2 regions of the Streptococcus wuxiensis genome follow, and region 2 is predicted to be linked to the other one. Evidence: predicted binding sites of a transcription regulator. Region 2 holds the regulator's gene; the other holds the start of a gene.
What was found. The regulator Rex, encoded in region 2, represses fermentation and respiration genes when NADH is low (regulators of the CRP and FNR family bind a similar motif). The targets are predictions, from matches to a motif close to TTGTGAANTANTTCACAA.

Region 1 (10,285 bases), on a different contig from region 2:
TGTCCGCGATCGTTACAATGCTTATGGTTGGCATACAGCCTTGGTAGAAGATGGAACAGACCTTGAGGCTATTCATGCAGCTATTGAAGAAGCTAAGACTTCAGGAAAACCATCTTTGATTGAAGTGAAAACAGTTATTGGTTATGGTTCTCCAAACAAACAAGGGACTAACGCTGTGCACGGTGCTCCTCTTGGAGCTGATGAAACTGCAGCAACTCGCCAAGCACTTGGTTGGAACTACGAACCGTTTGAAATTCCAGCAGAAGTATACGCAGACTTTAAAGAAAATGTTGCAGACCGTGGTGTTTCAGCCTATGAAGCCTGGGCAAAACTAGTTGCAGATTATAAAGAAGCTCATCCAGAACTTGCTACAGAAGTGGAAGCAATCATCGAAGGACGCGATCCAGTTGAATTGACGCCAGAAGACTTCCCAGCTTTAGAAAATGGCTTCTCTCAAGCGACTCGTAACTCAAGCCAGGATGCCTTGAATGTTGTGGCTGCTAAATTGCCAACCTTCCTTGGTGGATCAGCTGACCTCGCTCATTCAAATATGACTTACATCAAAACTGATGGGCTTCAAGATGATACAAATCGCTTAAATCGCAACATCCAGTTTGGTGTTCGTGAATTTGCAATGGGTACTGTCTTGAACGGAATGGCTCTTCACGGTGGACTTCGTGTTTACGGAGGAACTTTCTTCGTATTCTCAGATTACCTTAAAGCAGCTGTTCGATTGTCAGCCTTACAAGGTCTTCCAGTTACTTATGTCTTCACTCACGATTCAATCGCAGTTGGTGAAGATGGTCCAACTCATGAACCGATTGAACACTTGGCAGGTCTTCGTGCTATGCCAAACCTTAATGTCTTCCGTCCTGCTGATGCACGTGAAACACAAGCAGCTTGGTATCAAGCAGTCAAAAGCGAGAAAACACCGACTGTTCTTGTCTTGACTCGTCAAAACTTGACTGTTGAGGAAGGAACAGACTTTGACAAGGTTGCGAAAGGTGCTTATGTCGTTTATGAAAATGCAGCAGACTTCGACACTATCTTGATTGCCACTGGTTCAGAGGTTAATCTGGCTGTCGCAGCCGCCAAAGAATTGGCAAGTCAAGGTAGCAAGGTGCGCGTGATCAGCATGCCATCTACAGATGTCTTTGATGCGCAAGATGCAGCATACAAAGAAGAAATCCTACCAAATGCTGTCCGTCGTCGTGTAGCAGTCGAAATGGGAGCAACTCAAAACTGGTATAAATACGTTGGTCTTGATGGAGCAGTTCTTGGTATTGATACCTTTGGAGCTTCTGCCCCAGCACCAAAAGTTTTAGCAGAGTACGGATTTACAGTTGAAAACCTTGTAGAACTTGTGAATAACTTGAAATAATCTAGAGGCATATTGCTAAAAAAGTCGAGGTTGGGAATTTTTGTCCCAGCCTCTTTCTTGATATAAAAGCATGGTCTAATCTTGTAAAAACACTTAAAATTTGTTATAGTAGTTTTATCTGAATTACAAAGGAGAAAATACAATGAATGCAAATTTAACATTTGTGATTATGCTTGTAGGGATGTTTGCCTTGATGTTCTTTATGCAACGTTCTCAAAAGAAACAAGCTGAAAAACGCATGGAGAGTCTCAACAAACTTCAAAAAGGCTACGAAGTAATAACTATCGGTGGTTTATACGGTACAGTTGATGAAGTTGATACCCAAAACAAAACAATCGTACTTGATGTAGACGGAGTTTACTTGACTTTTGAACTTGGAGCGATCAAATCTGTCTTGCCACTGAAAGAAGCTGTAACAGCTGAAGGTACAGTTGTCGAAGGCGAAAGCGCGATTGAAGAATAAAACGGGGTGGATCTCATTCCCGTTTTTCTATGATGATAAGGAATAATGATGAAAAAGATTGTTTTTGTTTGCCTTGGTAATATTTGCCGAAGTCCTATGGCAGAATTTGTGATGAAATCCTTAACTGATGATTATGTGATTGAAAGTAGAGCAACTTCTTCTTGGGAACACGGGAACCCAATTCACGAAAGGACTCAAGAAATCTTTAAATCTCACGAGATTCCTTATGATTCATCAAAAACATCGCAACAAATCTCTAAGAATGATTTTGAATATTTTGATTATATCATTGGAATGGACGAGTCCAATCTTCTCGATCTGATTCGGATGTGTCCTAAAAGCCAAAAACACAAGATAGAGGCGTTCGCTTCTGAAAGTGTACCGGATCCTTGGTATACAGGTGATTTTGATGAAACTTATGATCGGGTTTTAACAGGTTGTAAAGCTTGGCTAACACGTTTAGAAAATGAGGCAAAAAATGGATAATTTAAAGAAACTCTATGATAGATACAGTGTCTATATAACACGTCCTCGTTTAGAAATTGCGACAGTAGTGGTCATAGCTCTTTGCGCGATATTTGTATTTGTAGGGAATATGCCTAAGCAAGGAGTATTAAAATTGGATGGCGATTCACTAGTGTATGATGGAAGTATTGTTCGTGGAAAGATGAATGGCAAAGGAACGATGACTTTCTCAAACGGCGATACCTATACTGGAGAATTTAAAAATGGCGCGTTTAACGGCAAAGGAACCTACCAAGCTAAGGAAGGCTGGGTCTATGAAGGTGACTTTGTTAATGGGCAAGCTGAAGGCAAAGGGAAACTGACTACTGAGCAAGATGTTGTCTATGAGGGTGATTTTAAACAAGGTCTCTTTCAACAAGTACAATAACCTCCTCTTAGAGGGGGTTATATACCGCACTCGTAGAAAGCGCTTACATGGAAATTGAGACGCCTTTCAATGCCTTTTTACAATGAAGTTTGTGAAAAATAAAAGTTTTATGGGATTATTCACAAAGTATGGGCTAAAAAGCGTATGGGTAGGGCTGTGCAAAATTATTTTCACAAGCGAATAAAAAAAGTTTGTGAAATTTCTATGAAACTGTTTACAAATCTTAAAAAAAGAGTTATAATAAGATTGTGAAAAATTTAACAAAGGACTTACAATCCTTGAAAGCTATGGAGGAAAATATGGCTGATAAAAAAACTGTAACACCAGAGGAAAAGAAACTCGCTGCTGAAAAGCATGTCGATGGATTGGTGCAAAAAGCTTTGGTTGCCCTTGAAGAAATGCGTAAACTTGACCAAGATCAAGTCGATTATATTGTAGCAAAAGCTTCAGTTGCAGCTCTTGATGCCCACGGAGAATTGGCTCTACATGCCTTTGAAGAAACAGGACGTGGAGTATTTGAAGATAAAGCGACTAAGAACTTGTTTGCCTGTGAGCACGTAGTAAACAACATGCGCCACACTAAAACAGTTGGTGTTATTGAAGAAGACGATGTGACAGGATTGACTCTTATCGCTGAACCAGTTGGTGTTGTTTGTGGTATCACTCCAACAACTAACCCAACTTCAACAGCAATCTTTAAAGCTTTGATTTCATTGAAGACTCGTAATCCTATTGTCTTTGCATTCCACCCATCAGCTCAAGAATCATCAGCTCACGCTGCTCAAATCGTGCGTGATGCAGCGATTAAAGCAGGAGCTCCTGAAAACTGTGTACAGTGGATTACTGAACCATCTATGGAAGCAACTAGCGCATTGATGAACCATGAAGGTGTTGCAACAATCCTTGCAACAGGTGGGAATGCCATGGTTAAAGCTGCATACTCATGTGGTAAACCAGCTCTTGGGGTAGGTGCCGGAAACGTTCCAGCTTATGTTGAAAAATCAGCTAATATTCGCCAAGCTGCTCACGATATCGTCATGTCTAAATCATTTGATAATGGTATGGTCTGTGCATCTGAACAAGCGGTTATTATTGATAAAGAAATTTATGATGAATTTGTAGCAGAGTTCAAATCTTATCACACTTACTTTGTAAACAAAAAAGAAAAAGCTCTTCTTGAAGAATTCTGCTTCGGCGTGAAAGCAAACAGCAAAAACTGTGCAGGTGCAAAATTGAACGCTGACATCGTTGGTAAACCAGCAACTTGGATTGCAGAACAAGCAGGATTTACAGTTCCAGAAGGAACAAACATTCTTGCTGCAGAATGTAAAGAAGTTGGTGAAAACGAGCCATTGACTCGTGAAAAATTGTCACCAGTTATCGCAGTTTTGAAATCTGAAAGCCGCGAAGATGGTATTGCTAAAGCTCGTCAAATGGTTGAATTTAACGGTCTTGGACACTCAGCTGCCATCCATACTGCTGATGAAGAATTGACTAAAGAATTTGGTAAAGCTGTTAAAGCTATTCGTGTTATCTGTAACTCACCTTCTACTTTCGGTGGTATCGGGGACGTTTATAATGCCTTCTTGCCATCATTGACACTCGGATGTGGTTCTTACGGACGTAACTCAGTTGGGGATAACGTTAGCGCCATTAACCTCTTGAATATCAAAAAAGTCGGAAGACGGAGAAATAACATGCAATGGATGAAACTTCCTTCAAAAACATACTTTGAACGTGATTCAATTCAATACCTTCAAAAATGTCGTGACGTTGAGCGTGTCATGATCGTTACTGACCACGCTATGGTAGAGCTTGGCTTCCTTGATCGTATCATCGAACAACTTGACCTTCGTCGCAATAAGGTTGTTTACCAAATCTTTGCAGATGTAGAACCAGATCCAGATATCACTACAGTTGAACGTGGTACTGAGATTATGCGTTCCTTCAAACCAGATACAATCATCGCTCTTGGTGGTGGATCTCCAATGGATGCTGCTAAAGTAATGTGGCTCTTCTACGAACAACCAGAAGTAGACTTCCGTGACCTTGTCCAAAAATTCATGGATATCCGTAAACGTGCCTTCAAATTCCCATTGCTTGGTAAGAAGACTAAATTCATCGCAATCCCAACAACATCTGGTACAGGATCTGAAGTAACACCATTTGCCGTTATTTCTGATAAAGCAAATAACCGTAAATACCCAATCGCTGACTACTCATTGACACCAACTGTGGCAATCGTAGACCCTGCTTTGGTATTGACAGTTCCTGGATTTGTTGCTGCTGATACTGGTATGGACGTATTGACTCACGCAACTGAAGCTTATGTATCACAAATGGCTAGCGACTATACTGATGGTCTTGCTCTTCAAGCGATCAAACTCGTATTTGAAAACCTTGAAAGCTCAGTTAAGAATGCAGACTTCCACTCACGTGAGAAAATGCATAACGCTTCAACAATCGCAGGTATGGCCTTTGCCAATGCCTTCCTAGGTATTTCTCACTCAATGGCTCATAAGATTGGTGCGCAATTCCACACAATCCACGGTCGTACAAATGCTATCTTGCTTCCATACGTCATCCGCTACAACGGTACACGTCCAGCTAAGACAGCAACATGGCCTAAGTACAACTACTACCGTGCAGATGAGAAATATCAAGATATCGCTCGTATGCTTGGACTCCCAGCTTCTACTCCAGAAGAAGGAGTTGCATCTTATGCTAAAGCTGTTTACGAACTCGGTGAGCGCGTAGGTATCGAAATGAACTTCAAAGCACAAGGTGTTGACGAGAAAGAATGGAAAGAGCATTCACGTGAATTAGCCTTCCTTGCTTATGAAGACCAATGTTCACCTGCAAACCCACGTCTTCCAATGGTTGATCATATGCAAGAAATCATCGAAGATGCTTACTATGGTTACAAAGAAAGACCAGGACGTCTTAAATAATTGATTATCAGTCAGAGGCAGGAGTAATCCTGTCTCTTTTTATAGTTTTTCAAAATAGAAGAGGTTAAAAGTTTAACAAAAAAGTTTAGTAAATAACTATAAAGATGCATGTTGATAGACTTTTGACAAAGGGAATCTATATAAAATTGTGTATCTAGAAAGTAGAAAACTGAAGTGAAAATCAACGTCAGCGCTTGCAATAAAACTAAAATAGTTATATAATAGGTTTGTTGAAAGGTGATTTGTAGTGATTCAAGTTACTCTTTTCACAATAAAATTTTCATGATTTTCATAAGGAGGAAATCACTAATGGTAGTTAAAGTTGGTATTAACGGTTTCGGTCGTATCGGTCGTCTTGCTTTCCGTCGTATCCAAAACGTAGAAGGTGTTGAAGTTACTCGCATCAACGACCTTACAGATCCAGTTATGCTTGCACACTTGTTGAAATATGACACAACTCAAGGTCGTTTCGACGGAACTGTGGAAGTTAAAGAAGGTGGATTCGAAGTTAACGGTAAATTCGTTAAAGTTTCTGCTGAACGTGATCCAGAACAAATCGACTGGGCTAACGACGGTGTAGAAATCGTTCTTGAAGCGACTGGTTTCTTTGCTAAGAAAGAAGCTGCTGAAAAACACTTGCATGCAGGTGGCGCTAAGAAAGTTGTTATCACTGCTCCTGGTGGAAACGATGTTAAAACAGTTGTATTTAACACTAACCACGATGTTCTTGATGGAACTGAAACAGTTATCTCAGGTGCTTCATGTACTACAAACTGCTTGGCTCCAATGGCTAAAGCTCTTCAAGATAACTTCGGTGTTGTAGAAGGATTGATGACTACTATCCACGCTTACACTGGTGACCAAATGATCCTTGACGGACCACACCGTGGTGGTGACCTTCGTCGTGCTCGCGCTGGTGCTGCAAACATCGTTCCTAACTCAACTGGTGCTGCTAAAGCTATCGGTCTTGTAATTCCAGAATTGAATGGTAAACTTGACGGATCTGCACAACGCGTTCCAACTCCAACTGGATCAGTTACTGAATTGGTTGCAGTTCTTGAAAAGAACGTTACTGTTGATGAAGTGAACGCAGCTATGAAAGCAGCAGCTAACGAATCATACGGTTACACAGAAGATCCAATCGTATCTTCAGATATCGTAGGAATGGCTTACGGTTCATTGTTTGACGCAACTCAAACTAAAGTTCTTGATGTTGACGGTAAACAATTGGTTAAAGTTGTTTCATGGTATGACAACGAAATGTCTTACACTGCACAACTTGTTCGTACTCTTGAATACTTCGCAAAAATTGCTAAATAATTTCTGAGTCGAAAAAGCAAGACCAATCGGTCTTGCTTTTTGTATCTATAAAAATGGATGATAAAATCATCCATTTTGTTTTAATTCTCTTTCAAATGTATCTGAGAGTGCGGTAAAGCTTAATTTATTTAAAGTCAGAGGGTGGATAAAGGATAGTTTAAATGCGTGAAGCATCAGTCTCTTGTTTTTTGAGTGTTGGTTGTAGAGAGGGTCTCCGAGGATTGGATGTCCGTGGTGAGATAGGTGGACTCGAATCTGATGAGTACGTCCTGTTTTTAATCTACACCGAACGAGACTGGTTTTGTTTTGAAACAGTTTTAACCGAGTTACATGAGTTTCGGCGTATTGACCATTTTTTTGATCCACAATTCTTTGTCTACGATCGTGGCGATTGCGACCGATTTTATCTCGGAAGATCAAGTTCTTAGCCTCTAATCTTCCATCAACCAGAGCCCAGTATTCTCGAGAAATCTCTTTCTTTTCTAATAAGCGATTAAGAATAGGAAGAATGAATGGATTCTTCGCAAACAGTACGAGACCGCTTGTTTCCATATCCAAGCGATGAACGACATAGCATGTCTGACCGACATAGGCGCTGACATGATTGAGAAGAGCTATCTCATCTGGCTGATTTCCATGTGTCTTCATACCCTCGGGTTTATTGACGATAATTAAATGTTGATCTTGATAGACTTCTTCGACAAGTTTGGGGTTTCCCCAGAGAATTTCTTTTGTAGGATAATCTTCCTCGTCGAAAATCAATTGACATTCATCTCCAGCCTTGACCGTTTGATGCCAATGGACTTCTTCTTGATTAATGAGGATGTGTTTCTTGATTCTCAAAAAGTGCCTTATTTTTCTAGGTATTAACAGCTGTTCTTCTAGAAAATGTTTGACAGTCATTTCGGGTAGAGAGTTGGGGATCGTAAAGGTAAATTTCATACTGATATTGTAACAAAAATCAATTTATTTGGACAGGGGAACTAGCAAAATTCTTGTCTTCCTATGGGGAAGATGATAAAATATACGCATGAAATTAGATACCTTATTTGAAAAATTTCTTTCTTTATTTAAAAAAGAAGAATCTGTAATTGAAAAAACAGAAATGAATGGAATTGAACAAGAAGAAAGTGTGTCGAGCAATTTACGGCGTTCAAGAGCAGGACGAAAGAAAGCGGGGGCAATTGGCCCTGTTCGAAAATTTTGGCGTCGCTATCATCTGACAAAAATCTTTTTGATTCTTGGGCTTAGTGCCAGCTTGTTTGTTGGGGTCTATTTGTTTGCTCTAGCAAAATCGACAAATGTTACCGACCTGCAAAACGCTTTAAAAACTCGCACTCTGATTTTTGACAGAGAGGAAAAAGAAGCAGGCGCCTTGTCAGGTCAAAAAGGCACCTATGTCGAACTTTCGGACATCAGTGAAGATTTACAAAATGCAGTCATTGCTACAGAAGATAGAAGTTTCTATAAGAACGACGGTATTAACTATGCTCGTTTCTTCCTAGCAATAGTAACGGGCGGGCGCTCAGGTGGGGGCTCCACAATTACCCAACAATTGGCGAAGAATGCCTATCTTTCTCAAGACCAGACTGTTCAGAGAAAGGCAAAAGAATTCTTTTTAGCTTTGGAGTTAACAAAAAAATATAGTAAGAAAGAAATTCTGACCATGTACTTGAACAATGCCTACTTCGGAAATGGAGTTTGGGGTGTTGAAGATGCAAGTAAAAAATACTTCGGGGTTTCAGCTTCCCAACTGACACTTGATGAAGCCGCAACCTTAGCAGGAATGCTCAAGGGGCCGGAATTGTATAACCCTTTGAATTCTATTGAAGATTCAACCAATCGTAGGGATACCGTCTTACAGAACATGGTGGCTGCTGGTTATATTGATAAGGACAAAGAAGCGGAAGCTTCGGGTGTTGACATGGCATCTCAGCTACAAGATGCTTATGAAGGGAAAGTTTCAGACTACCGATATCCGTCTTATTTTGACGCGGTTGTCAATGAAGCGATTGAAAAGTATAACTTAACAGAAGAAGAAATCGTCAACAACGGCTATCGTATATATACGGAATTAGATCAGAATTACCAGGCTAATATGCAGGTCATTTATGAAAACACAGCTCTCTTTCCAACCGCAGAAGATGGAACTCATGCTGAGTCGGGCAGTGTTGCTCTAGAACCAAAAACAGGAGGAGTTCGAGGAGTTGTTGGTCGTGTAGCAGGAGATGATAAAGCTGGTTTCCGAAATTTCAACTATGCAACTCAATCAAAAAGAAGCCCAGGTTCAACTATTAAGCCCTTAGTTGTCTATACCCCAGCAGTCGAAGCTGGTTGGGCTCTAAATAAAGAGTTGGACAATCATACTATGGAGTATGGTAATTACAAGGTAGATAACTACGCAGGAATCAAAACATCTCCAGAAGTTCCAATGTACCAAGCTTTAGCTGAATCCCTAAACCTTCCTGCAGTAGCCACGGTTAAGGAACTTGGTATTGACAAGGCTTTTGAATCAGGCGAAAGATTCGGGCTTAACTTAACCAATGTAGATCATGTGTTGGGTGTTGCACTGGGTGGTGGTGTGGAAACTAGTCCACTGCAAATGGCGCAAGCTTATGCAGCGTTCGCAAACGAAGGTTTGATGCCTGAAGCCCATTTTATTACACGTATTGAAAATGCAAGTGGTCAAGCCATTGCTACCCATAAGAATTCTCAAAAACGAGTGATAGATAAATCCGTAGCGGATAAAATGACTAGCATGATGCTAGGGACATTCACAAACGGTACAGGGATAAGTTCATCACCAGATGGTTATGTTATGGCCGGGAAAACAGGTACAACAGAAGCGGCCTTCAACCCGGTGTATACGAGCGACCAGTGGGTTATCGGCTATACGCCAGATGTAGTCATTAGTCACTGGCTTGGTTTCCCGACAACCGATGAAAATCATTATCTAGCAGGTTCGACATCAAATGGCGCCGCTCATATTTTTAGAAGTATGGCAGAAACAATTCTTCCTTATACACCAGGAAGTACATTCACAGTTGAAAATGCCTATAAAATAAATGGTATTGCTCCTGAAAATGTCCCGAATCAGTCAACTGACAACGGTGGTGGGCAGTCAAATGACTCTATAAGTGACATTCAAAGTCGAGCCCAGAACCTTATTGATGAAGCAGAAAAAGCTATTTCAGATGCAAAAATTAAAGAAAAGGCAAAAACCGTCTGGGATACAATTGTAGATTTATTCCAATAAATTTTTTAAAAGACAAGAGCAT
Region 2 (10,285 bases):
GCGTGCCATTTTTTCTTTGATGCTTTCAATCGGTTTAACCCGACCCGTGACAAACTCGATTGGAGAATGTCGGTTTTGTTTTCTATATTGTTTTCGGATTCCTCGGAGTTTTATTTTTAATTCTCCGACAGCTTGAATGTAAGGATCTAAAAATTCTTCCCATTCTGTAATCATATAACTCTTACGTCCAATTCTCTATGAAGTTTAATTTATCTAGTTTTTGATTTTCTCATGAAAATCATATACAATAAATACAATGCTTATTATACCATAAATCGCTTTCAAATATAAAGAAAAGGTTGAAAAAATGAAACATTTAGAAATTGAAATGAAAACACTTCTCAGTAAAGAAGAATATCAGAGATTGCAAGGTCAGTTTTCAGAAATTACACCAATTACACAAAAAAATTACTACTTAGATACACCTGATTTTTATCTTCGTCAACATAAGATTGCCATGCGCATTCGTACATTTGAAAATAGTGCCGAATTAACCATAAAAATCCCTCAAACAGTTGGAAATATGGAATACAATCAAGCCCTCACTCTTGAGGAAGCCAATGCTTGTCTTGAAGAATGCAAACTCCCTCAAGGATTGATTTTTGATGAGTTATCAAATCGAGGTGTTTCACCAAGTGGCTGGGTTGTCTTAGGTTGTTTAACTACTGTTCGTTATGAGAAAGAGACGTCTATTGGGCTCATGGCCCTTGATCAAAGCAGATACTTTAATGTTGTTGATTATGAACTAGAGTTGGAAGTCGAAAATGGAGACCAAGGAAGTCTTGATTTTCAGGAGTTTTTACAGGCAAATGATATCGAATACAAGAAAGCTCCTTCTAAATTAGTGAGATTTATAGAAAATATGAAAAAATACTGAAATTATCTTCTTTTTTTGATAAAATAGAAGGGATAAAAAATAATAGAATCTGTAATGGACTACAGTTGTTAATAAAATGTTTTCTTTTACTGATTCACATAGTTTATAGAGGACGGTTTATCAATGTCAGATACAAAGAATATGAAGCTTTTTTCACTTTCATCAAATCATGAAATTGCTCAAAAAATTGCGGATGCTGCAGGTGTTCCGCTTGGAAAATTATCATCACGTCAATTTTCAGATGGTGAAATCCAAGTTAACATCGAAGAAAGTGTTCGTGGCTATGATGTTTATATCATCCAGTCTACTTCTTATCCTGTTAGCAATCATTTGATGGAACTTTTAATCACTGTTGATGCCTGTGTTCGTGCTAGTGCAAATACAATCAATGTTGTCATGCCTTATTTTGGTTATGCTCGTCAAGACCGTATTGCTTCCTCTCGCGAACCTCTTACAGCTAAACTTGTTGCAAATATGTTAGTAAAAGCTGGGGTTAGTCGTGTATTGACACTGGACCTTCATGCTGTTCAGGTACAAGGTTTCTTTGATATTCCTGTAGATAACCTCTATACAATTCCGCTATTTGCAAAACACTACATTGATAAAGGTTTAACTGGTCCAGATGTGGTTGTTGTCAGCCCTAAAAACTCAGGTGTAAAGCGTGCTCGTAGCCTTGCTGAATACCTTGATGCTCCGATTGCTATCATTGACTATGCTCAAGATGATTCTGAACGTAGCCAAGGTTACATTATCGGAGAGGTTGAAGGTAAGAAAGCAATCTTAATCGATGATATTCTTAACACTGGTCGTACCTTCTCTGAAGCCGCTAAGATCTTAGAGCGCGACGGAGCAACTGACATTTACGCAGTATCAAGTCATGGACTTTTCGTTGACGGTGCTGCAGACTTACTGGATGCAACTAATATCAAGGAAATCTTGGTTACAGATTCTGTATTGACAGAAAGTAAAAAACCTAAAAACGTACAATACATTACTGCTAGCGAATTGATTGGTGATGCAATGGTTCGTATTCACGAAAGAAAACCAGTTAGTCCACTATTTAAATAGAAATTAGGTGAATTTTTGATTTATTTGGATAATGCTGCAACGACTCCTATGTCTTCAGCAGCTATCTCAGCAATGACTCAAGTCATGCAAGAAATTTATGGCAATCCTTCTAGTATTCACAGTCATGGGCGTCAAGCAGGAAAATTATTACGTGAAGCCCGTCAAGAGTTAGCAGGTATACTAGGTACAAAGCCCCAACACATTTTCTTCACTTCTGGTGGTACAGAAAGTAATAATACAGCTATTATTGGCTACTGTCTTCGTCATCAAAATCGCGGGAAACACATTATTACTACTGCTATCGAGCATCACGCTGTGCTTGAACCAATTGAATATCTGGTGGAAAATTTTGGGTTTGAAGTGACTATTTTAAAACCCGACAATCAAGAAATCACTGCAGATCAAGTCAAAAATGCACTGCGTGAAGATACTATTCTCGTTTCAACTATGTATGTTAACAATGAAACAGGTACTCTTTTACCAATCGATGAAATTGGGCAGATTTTAAAAGTCCATTCAGCAGCTTATCATGTAGATGCTGTTCAAGCTGTCGGGAAGCTAGAGATTCTTCCTGAAGAACTAGGAATAGATTTCCTCAGTGCTTCTGCTCATAAATTTCACGGTCCAAAGGGTATCGGTTTCCTATACGCTGCTTCTACAGATTTTGATCCTTACCTACATGGTGGAGATCAAGAACAGAAAAAAAGAGCAGGGACAGAAAATCTTCCCGCAATTATAGGTATGGTTGCAGCTCTTAAGGACGATATAGATCATCTAGAGGCTAATTTTAATAAAGTTCAAAAACTACAGAAAGTTTTTCTAACTGAAATGGCTGGATCAACCTATTATCTCAATCAAGGTAAAGAGCAACTCCCTTATGTCCTAAATATCGGATTTCCGGGACAACGCAACGATCTACTACTACTTCGTTTAGACCTTGAAGGTATTTCTATTTCAACAGGTTCTGCTTGTACAGCTGGTGTTGTTCAGGTCAGTCATGTTCTTCAAGCCTTCTACGGAGAAGAATCTCCTCGCTTACACGAGTCTGTACGCGTCAGCATTTCACCTCAAAATACAGAACAAGAAATGATAACTCTTGCTAAAACTCTTAAAAATATCATCGGAGGATAAACTTAATGGCATTTGAACAAACGATTAAACTTAAAAATTGTCGTTACGAATACACACTTAGTCCAACTGTTAAAAAATTTACGCTTAAAGATAATACTTTTTTTGAAACTAAAGTTGGTAACTATGAATTAACGCGTCTACTTGAAAAAGTTCCAAATAGCGGAGAAGGATTCCAACTTAAGATTATCATCAACAAAGACTTAACTGGTGTAAAAATCAATATCACTGATAAATTTGGTCTACGTTTAGTTGATATCTTCAAATCAGAAGAAACTCATATCCACCAAGAGAAATTTTACTTTTTGATGGATAGCTTGGTTGAACGTGGCGTATTTACAAAAAGCGAAAGATAGAAGGTCATTATGTTTCGATTAACTTACAAGGACTCCTATCAAGTAGAGCGTGTGCAAGAATATGAAGACTATGAAGCTCTTATGCTCTCTCTATCGGGTTGTGTAACTCTCCCTGATACTACTCATATTACTTCATTAACACATGATGGAGTTGAAATCTATCAAGGACTTCTAGGTAACCTCTACCGCTTTTTAAGAACTTACCACGAAACGAAGATAAACTAAGATTTTTCTTAGTTTTTTTTCATTATTGTTGCAATTTTCACAAGCTTTCTATAAAATAGTAGATAGAAAGGTTGTGATTTTGTGAAAGAAAAACAGTCTGCTATTCCTAAAGCAACAGCAAAGAGACTTTCTCTCTATTACCGTATTTTTAAAAGATTTAATGCCGAGAAAATTGAAAGAGCTAATTCCAAACAAATTGCAGAAGCGATTGGAATTGATTCTGCCACTGTTCGTCGTGACTTCTCTTACTTTGGCGAACTTGGACGTCGTGGATTTGGCTATGATGTCAAAAAGCTTATGAACTTTTTCGCTGATCTTTTAAATGATAATTCTATTACCAATGTTATGCTTGTGGGTATTGGAAATATGGGACATGCCCTCCTCCATTACCGCTTTCATGAGCGTAATAAAATGAAAATCATCATGGCTTTTGACCTAGATGATCATCCTGAGGTTGGTACCAAGACACCCGACGGTGTTCCAATCTATGGAATCTCTCAAATAAAGGATAAAATTAAGGATAGTGATGTTAAAACTGCTATTCTTACTGTTCCTAGTGTTAAATCTCAAGAAGTTGCGGAACTTTTGGTTGATGCTGGTATCAAAGGTATCCTCAGTTTTTCTCCTGTTCACCTACATCTTCCTAAAGACGTAGTTGTTCAGTATGTCGATCTTACTAGCGAACTTCAAACCCTCCTCTATTTCATGCGAAAAGAGGATTAGAAAGCGAATTGATTTATGAAAAAACCAGTTATTGGGATTACAGGAAATGAAACCCCGCATCCAGATGATGATCTTATGATGAGTTATGCTGCAAAAGGCTTTGTTGAAGGAGTTAAGAAAGCTGGAGGTATCCCCATTATCCTACCAATTGGTGATGAAGAAATGGCCAGTTACTACATTAGTTTAATTGATAAACTTATTTTAACTGGTGGGCAAAATGTTGATCCTAAATACTATGGTGAGCCAAAAGCTATTGATAGCGACGACTACCACCTTCAAAGGGATATTTTTGAACTAGCACTTATCAAAGAAGCCCTTAAACAAAATAAACCAATTTTTTCTGTCTGTCGTGGTACTCAGCTCTTTAACGTAGCCATGGGCGGATCTCTTTATCAAGATATCGAAGATCATTGGCAAGATACTTCCGCTGAATACACCACTCAGCGACTTGTCACCGAACCAGATACTATTCTAAGAGAAATCTATGGAGAAATCTCTCATATCAATTCTTTCCACCATCAGAGCATCAAAGATTTAGCTCCTAATCTTAAGGTTGTAGCACATGATCCTAAAGATGGTATTATCGAAGCTGTTACAACTACGGACGGCTTCCCTTATCTTGGTGTTCAATGGCATCCCGAATTTCTTTTTGAAAATCGCCCCAAAGATAAAACACTTTTCGACTATGTCGTCAATGAATTATAATTTCGATAAATTAGCTAATTAATTATGAATGAACTTACCCCACCTTCTACTCATGAGCTTTTGAGAGATTTAGATGTTAATGTTTTCTCATCTATTAAGAGCAAGGAAATTGACCATTTCTCAACCTATAAGGAAAAGAAAATAGAAGTTTATTTTCAACTTTCTAATCTATACAGACTTTTAACGGCAGAAAGTTACCAATCATTTTCTAAGAATAAAGAGTATCTCGACAAACTCTCACTAAAAGACAAAAAAAAGAACTAAAAGAAATGTCTAAAAAGGCAAAACCATTTTGTAAAAAGGCAGATGCTAAATTTAAAGGCAGATTTCGTTCTTCGCTTGTTTTTTACAGAGATATCTTGATCCACTCAAAAAAGTATTATAAAATTGAAGACTTCAATGCTATTATTGACTTTATCGTGCAAGAAAAGTTGCTAGTCCCTACAATTGATCCTCTTCCTAAAATTGTTATGAACGAAGTTGAATCCTATGCTTTACAAGCGTTTGAGCAGGGTCCCCTAAACTTCAAAAAATAATCCTATATCAAGTCCGTCTTCTCACGGTAACTAAAATAATCAGAATGAGAGACAATTAAATGGTCCAATAAGACCAATCCCATTAATTCACAGGCTTCTTTAACAAGCTTCGTAACATGGTCATCATTGGGGCTAGGAACTACTGCTCCTGATGGATGATTATGAACCAGAATCACAGATGTTGCCATATGCTTCAAAGCGTAGTGGAGAATTTCTCTCGGTTCAGCAATGCTTCTCGTGGCAGACCCGATAAAAATAGTCTGCTGATGAATGATTTGATTTTGAGTATTTAGATAGATCGCCACTAGGTGCTCTTGTTTTTTATCTCCAAGCTCAGACTGCATCTTTTTAGCTAATTTACGACTGCTAAGAATACTCTCCATTTTCACTGTTTCCCTTTTATGGATACGGTAGCCTAATTCAATAACGGCTTGTAATTCGATAGCCTTAACACGTCCAATACCCGATAGAGTCTGCAATTCCTGTAGACTCATTTTTTTTAGGTCAGTTAAACATGTCAGCTGATTTAAGACCTTCTGTGCTATTTCAAAAACATTGGCCTGTTTTGTGCCTGTCCTTAGTAATATTGCCAGTAATTCTTGGTTGCTGAGCGCTTCTACTCCTTCTTTTACTAGTCTCTCTCTTGGTAAAAGCGAATCTTCTTGAAATGAAATACTATACATAAAAATCCTCCTCACTTTATTATTCGTGAGAAGGATGCTTAATTCGATAAAAACTAGTTATTTTTAGATTTTTTCAAGTGCAAGACGCAAATCTTCAATCAAATCATCAGCATTTTCAAGACCGATTGAAAGTCGGATTTGATTTTTAGTTACTCCTGCTGCTTCTAGATCAGAGTCAGACAATTGAGAATGAGTTGTAGTTGCTGGATGAACGACCAATGATTTGGCATCTGCTACGTTTGCAAGGTTTGAAAAGATTTCTAAGCTATCAATCACCTTACGAGCTTCTGCTTCTCCGCCTTTAACGTGGAAGGTAAAGATTGAACCAACACCTTTTGGTAAATATTTCTCCGCCAAGGCATGGTAAGGGCTATCAGCTAATTTTGGATAATTGACCTTTTCAACTTTTGGATGGTTCACAAGGAAATCAACGATTTTCTCAGCATTTTGAACATGACGTTCAACACGGAGAGATAGTGTCTCAAGACCTTGTAGGAGCAAGAATGAGTTGAATGGTGAAAGGGCAGCTCCCATATCGCGAAGCAATTGCACGCGAGCAGCAACGATAAAGGCTGCAGCACCTACATCTCGAGTATAGCTTAAATTATGGTAGCTTGGATCTTCATTGACGAATTGAGGGAATTTCCCTGAAGTAGCCCAGTCAAATTTACCACTATCAACAATGACACCGCCAATAGTTGTACCGTGTCCACCGATAAATTTAGTCGCCGAGTGAACCGAGATATCTACACCGTGTGAAAAGACATTGATAAGATAAGGCGTTGCAAATGTATTGTCAGAAACTAAAGGAATTTGGTGTTTATGAGCAATTTCGGCTATTTTTTCGATATCAGGAATGTTGATAACTGGATTACCCAAAGTTTCAATCAAAACAAGTTTTGTATTGTCTTTAATCGCTGCTTCCACCTCTTCTAAATGATCAATATCTACAAATGTTGTGGTAATTCCGTATCGAGGAAGGGTTTCTTTCAACAGGTTAAAGGTACCACCGTAGATAGTTGAAGCTGCAACAACATGGTCACCTGCGTGAGCAAGTCCAAGAATAGTATAAGTAAGAGCTGCCATTCCTGAAGCTGTGGCAAGTGCACCTACTCCGCCTTCTAGCGCTGCAATACGCTCTTCAAAGGCTGAAGTTGTTGGATTGGTAATACGAGTATAGATATTTCCAGCTTTTTGAAGGGCAAAAAGGTCTGCACCCTCCTGTGTATCTTCAAATACAAAAGATGTTGTTTGATAAATTGGTACAACACGAGACTTGGTAGTAGCATCTACCACTTGTCCTGCATGCAATTGAAGAGTTTCAAATTTAAATTCACGAGTCATCATCAGACCTCCAAAGATTTCATTAAATTAATTGTATCATCTATGGCATTCAGTTACAAATACAACTTTGTTATATATTATCATAAGCAATAGCTATGGCATTTATTAGAATTGAAAAACTTTTTTCAGATAGTTTAAAAAGTTTGTATTCGCTATTTCTATACTTTATAATGGATAAAAAGGAGAAGACTATGTCAGAAATTACACATGAAATTGATTCAAACTTCGCTGGTCGTTTAAATATTTTACGTGCTGGTGTGCTCGGAGCCAATGACGGGATCATTTCCATCGCTGGAGTTGTTATCGGGGTTGCCAGTGCAACCAGTAATATCTGGATAATCTTTCTTTCGGGTTTGGCTGCCATCTTAGCAGGTGCCTTCTCTATGGCTGGAGGTGAATATGTTTCAGTATCCACTCAAAAAGACACTGAAGAGGCCGCTGTAGCTCGAGAGCAATTACTTTTGGATAAGGATATCGAGGCTGCAAAGAAATCTCTCTATGCTGCTTATCTTCAAAATGGTGAGTGTGAAACTTCAGCTCAACTTTTAGTCAATAAAGCTTTTCTTAAAAATCCACTTAAAGCCTTAGTTGAAGAAAAATACGGAATCGAGTATGAAGAGTTTACCAATCCTTGGCATGCTGCAGCATCTAGCTTCATCGCTTTTGTTCTTGGTAGTTTACCACCAATGCTTTCCATTACCATCTTTCCAAGTGACTATCGAATCCCTGCTACTGTTTTTATCGTTGCGATGTCTTTATTGATTACAGGTTACACCAGTGCCAAACTCGGAAAAGCCCCAACCAAAACAGCTATGATTCGTAACCTTTGTATCGGTTTGTTAACCATGGGAGTGACCTATCTATTGGGTCAGTTGTTTAGTATTTAAAAAAGATACCGTACGGTATCTTTTTTATTATCCAAACATAAACAATTAAGAGAAACTACCAAAACCAACCTTCATTATCATTAATTGGTTCAGCCTCTTTCATCTTACGTGGTCCTGTTCCGTACATTTCAGCTTCGATATCTTCTTTTGTTGGCAAGATAGAGGCTAGGATGATGTAGATGATGATTCCAAGTCCGAAGTTTGCGATTGTAAAGATAGCAAAAATGAAGCGCACAAGAGTAACATCAAGGTCCCATTTATCAGAGAGTCCAGCAAGTACTCCCGATATCATACGATTTCGTCTCATTTTGTAAAAATTTTTATTCATAGTTTGTACCTCTTTCGGTATTCTTGTAATAAGTATAACATGAAATAAAAACTGCTTGCATCAGTCCTTAGGCGGATTTTGCAAAATGAGTTTGCCACGACAGAGACCACAACGATAACGTTTGGTATCAATTCGTCGCTTTCGTTGATAGGTTTGGCGACAAGTCTGACAAATATAGACTAGAAGTGGTGTTTGACTGACACTTGATAAGGTAGGAACAAAGCGGAGCCCGTCTACTTCTTTTAACAGTTTCTTAAAGGCTACATCTTTATGTTTATACCCCTTGCCCTCATAGTATAGATGATAATGACAGAGTTCGTGACGCACAATTTTCCGAAAAGCCTCTAAACCTAGTTCTTGATAGACTTTGGGATTAAAATCCAAATGCCCATCCTTCGGAAAGAATCGCCCACCTGTCGACCGTAGACGAGAATTCCATTGAGCTTGGTGTTTGAAAGGTTTCCCAAAGTCTTCTAAAGAGACTTGTTTAACGTAATCAGTTAGATTCATCTGGAGCAAGAAGCGACAGATTTACTTTTTCGCGTTGGACATCAATCTTCTTCACCCAAACGGTTACCAAATCACCAACTGAAACGACTTGACTCGGATGTTTGATGAATTTCTTGCTCATGTGAGAGATATGAATCAGGCCATCCTCGTGAATACCAATGTCAACAAAGGCACCGAAGTCAACGACGTTACGAACAACGCCCTCAAGCTTCTGGCCAACTTTTAAGTCTTTGATATCCAAGACATCCTGACGAAGGACTGGAGCATCAAAAGAATCACGGAAATCACGTCCTGGTTTTAAAAGATCTGCAATAATATCTTTAAGGGTTTCTTGACCGAGGTCTAGTTCTTGGGCCATTTCCTTAATTGAAATAGATTTGAGTTTGGCTTGTGCTTCTTCATTTAGGTCTTTGATGTCCAAACGTTTGAAGAGTTCCTTAACAGCAGCATAGTTTTCTGGGTGAACACCCGTGTTATCAAGGATATTGCTACTTTCAGGGATACGGAGGAAACCGGCAGCCTGTTCAAACGCTTTAGCACCCAAACGAGGGACTTTCTTTATTTGGGCGCGTGAAGTGATTTTGCCTTCTTCTTCACGATACTTCACGATATTTTCAGAGATTGTTTTGTTAAGCCCAGCTACGTGCGAAAGTAAGGCTGGACTAGCTGTATTGACATTGACACCGACTTGGTTAACTACTGTATCAACAACAAAGTCAAGACTTTCAGACAATTTTTTCTGACTAACATCGTGCTGATATTGACCAACACCGATGGATTTGGGATCGATTTTAACTAACTCAGCAAGTGGGTCTTGCAAGCGACGAGCAATAGAAATAGCAGAGCGTTTCTCAACAGTTAACTCTGGAAACTCTTGACGAGCAAGTTCACTAGCTGAGTAGACAGATGCCCCGC

Region 1: a site for Rex is predicted at 2,983-3,000, ahead of adhE (bifunctional acetaldehyde-CoA/alcohol dehydrogenase). Genes of this name have one in related genera too.

The regions. Positions count from the first base shown of each region.
Region 1 covers NZ_JBFNFE010000005.1:127,757-138,041, forward strand. The annotation lists gene tkt (transketolase) at 1-1,381, shown strand, start outside; gene yajC (preprotein translocase subunit YajC) at 1,524-1,844, shown strand; gene AB2B47_RS07095 (low molecular weight protein-tyrosine-phosphatase) at 1,893-2,330, shown strand; gene AB2B47_RS07100 (MORN repeat-containing protein) at 2,323-2,736, shown strand; gene adhE (bifunctional acetaldehyde-CoA/alcohol dehydrogenase) at 3,036-5,687, shown strand; gene gap (type I glyceraldehyde-3-phosphate dehydrogenase) at 5,997-7,007, shown strand; gene AB2B47_RS07115 (RluA family pseudouridine synthase) at 7,074-7,949, opposite strand; gene pbp2a (penicillin-binding protein PBP2A) at 8,038-10,263, shown strand.
Region 2 covers NZ_JBFNFE010000001.1:362,943-373,227, forward strand. The annotation lists gene AB2B47_RS01730 (GTP diphosphokinase) at 1-174, opposite strand, end outside; gene AB2B47_RS01735 (CYTH domain-containing protein) at 308-877, shown strand; gene AB2B47_RS01740 (ribose-phosphate diphosphokinase) at 1,001-1,945, shown strand; gene AB2B47_RS01745 (cysteine desulfurase family protein) at 1,961-3,076, shown strand; gene AB2B47_RS01750 (DUF1831 domain-containing protein) at 3,082-3,429, shown strand; gene AB2B47_RS01755 (DUF4649 family protein) at 3,439-3,654, shown strand; gene AB2B47_RS01760 (redox-sensing transcriptional repressor Rex) at 3,736-4,377, shown strand; gene AB2B47_RS01765 (gamma-glutamyl-gamma-aminobutyrate hydrolase family protein) at 4,393-5,082, shown strand; gene AB2B47_RS01770 (hypothetical protein) at 5,107-5,346, shown strand; gene AB2B47_RS01775 (hypothetical protein) at 5,352-5,618, shown strand; gene radC (RadC family protein) at 5,621-6,301, opposite strand; gene AB2B47_RS01785 (O-acetylhomoserine aminocarboxypropyltransferase/cysteine synthase family protein) at 6,365-7,645, opposite strand; gene AB2B47_RS01790 (VIT1/CCC1 transporter family protein) at 7,837-8,532, shown strand; gene AB2B47_RS01795 (PspC domain-containing protein) at 8,588-8,860, opposite strand; gene AB2B47_RS01800 (SprT family protein) at 8,921-9,370, opposite strand; gene AB2B47_RS01805 (Tex family protein) at 9,357-10,285, opposite strand, start outside.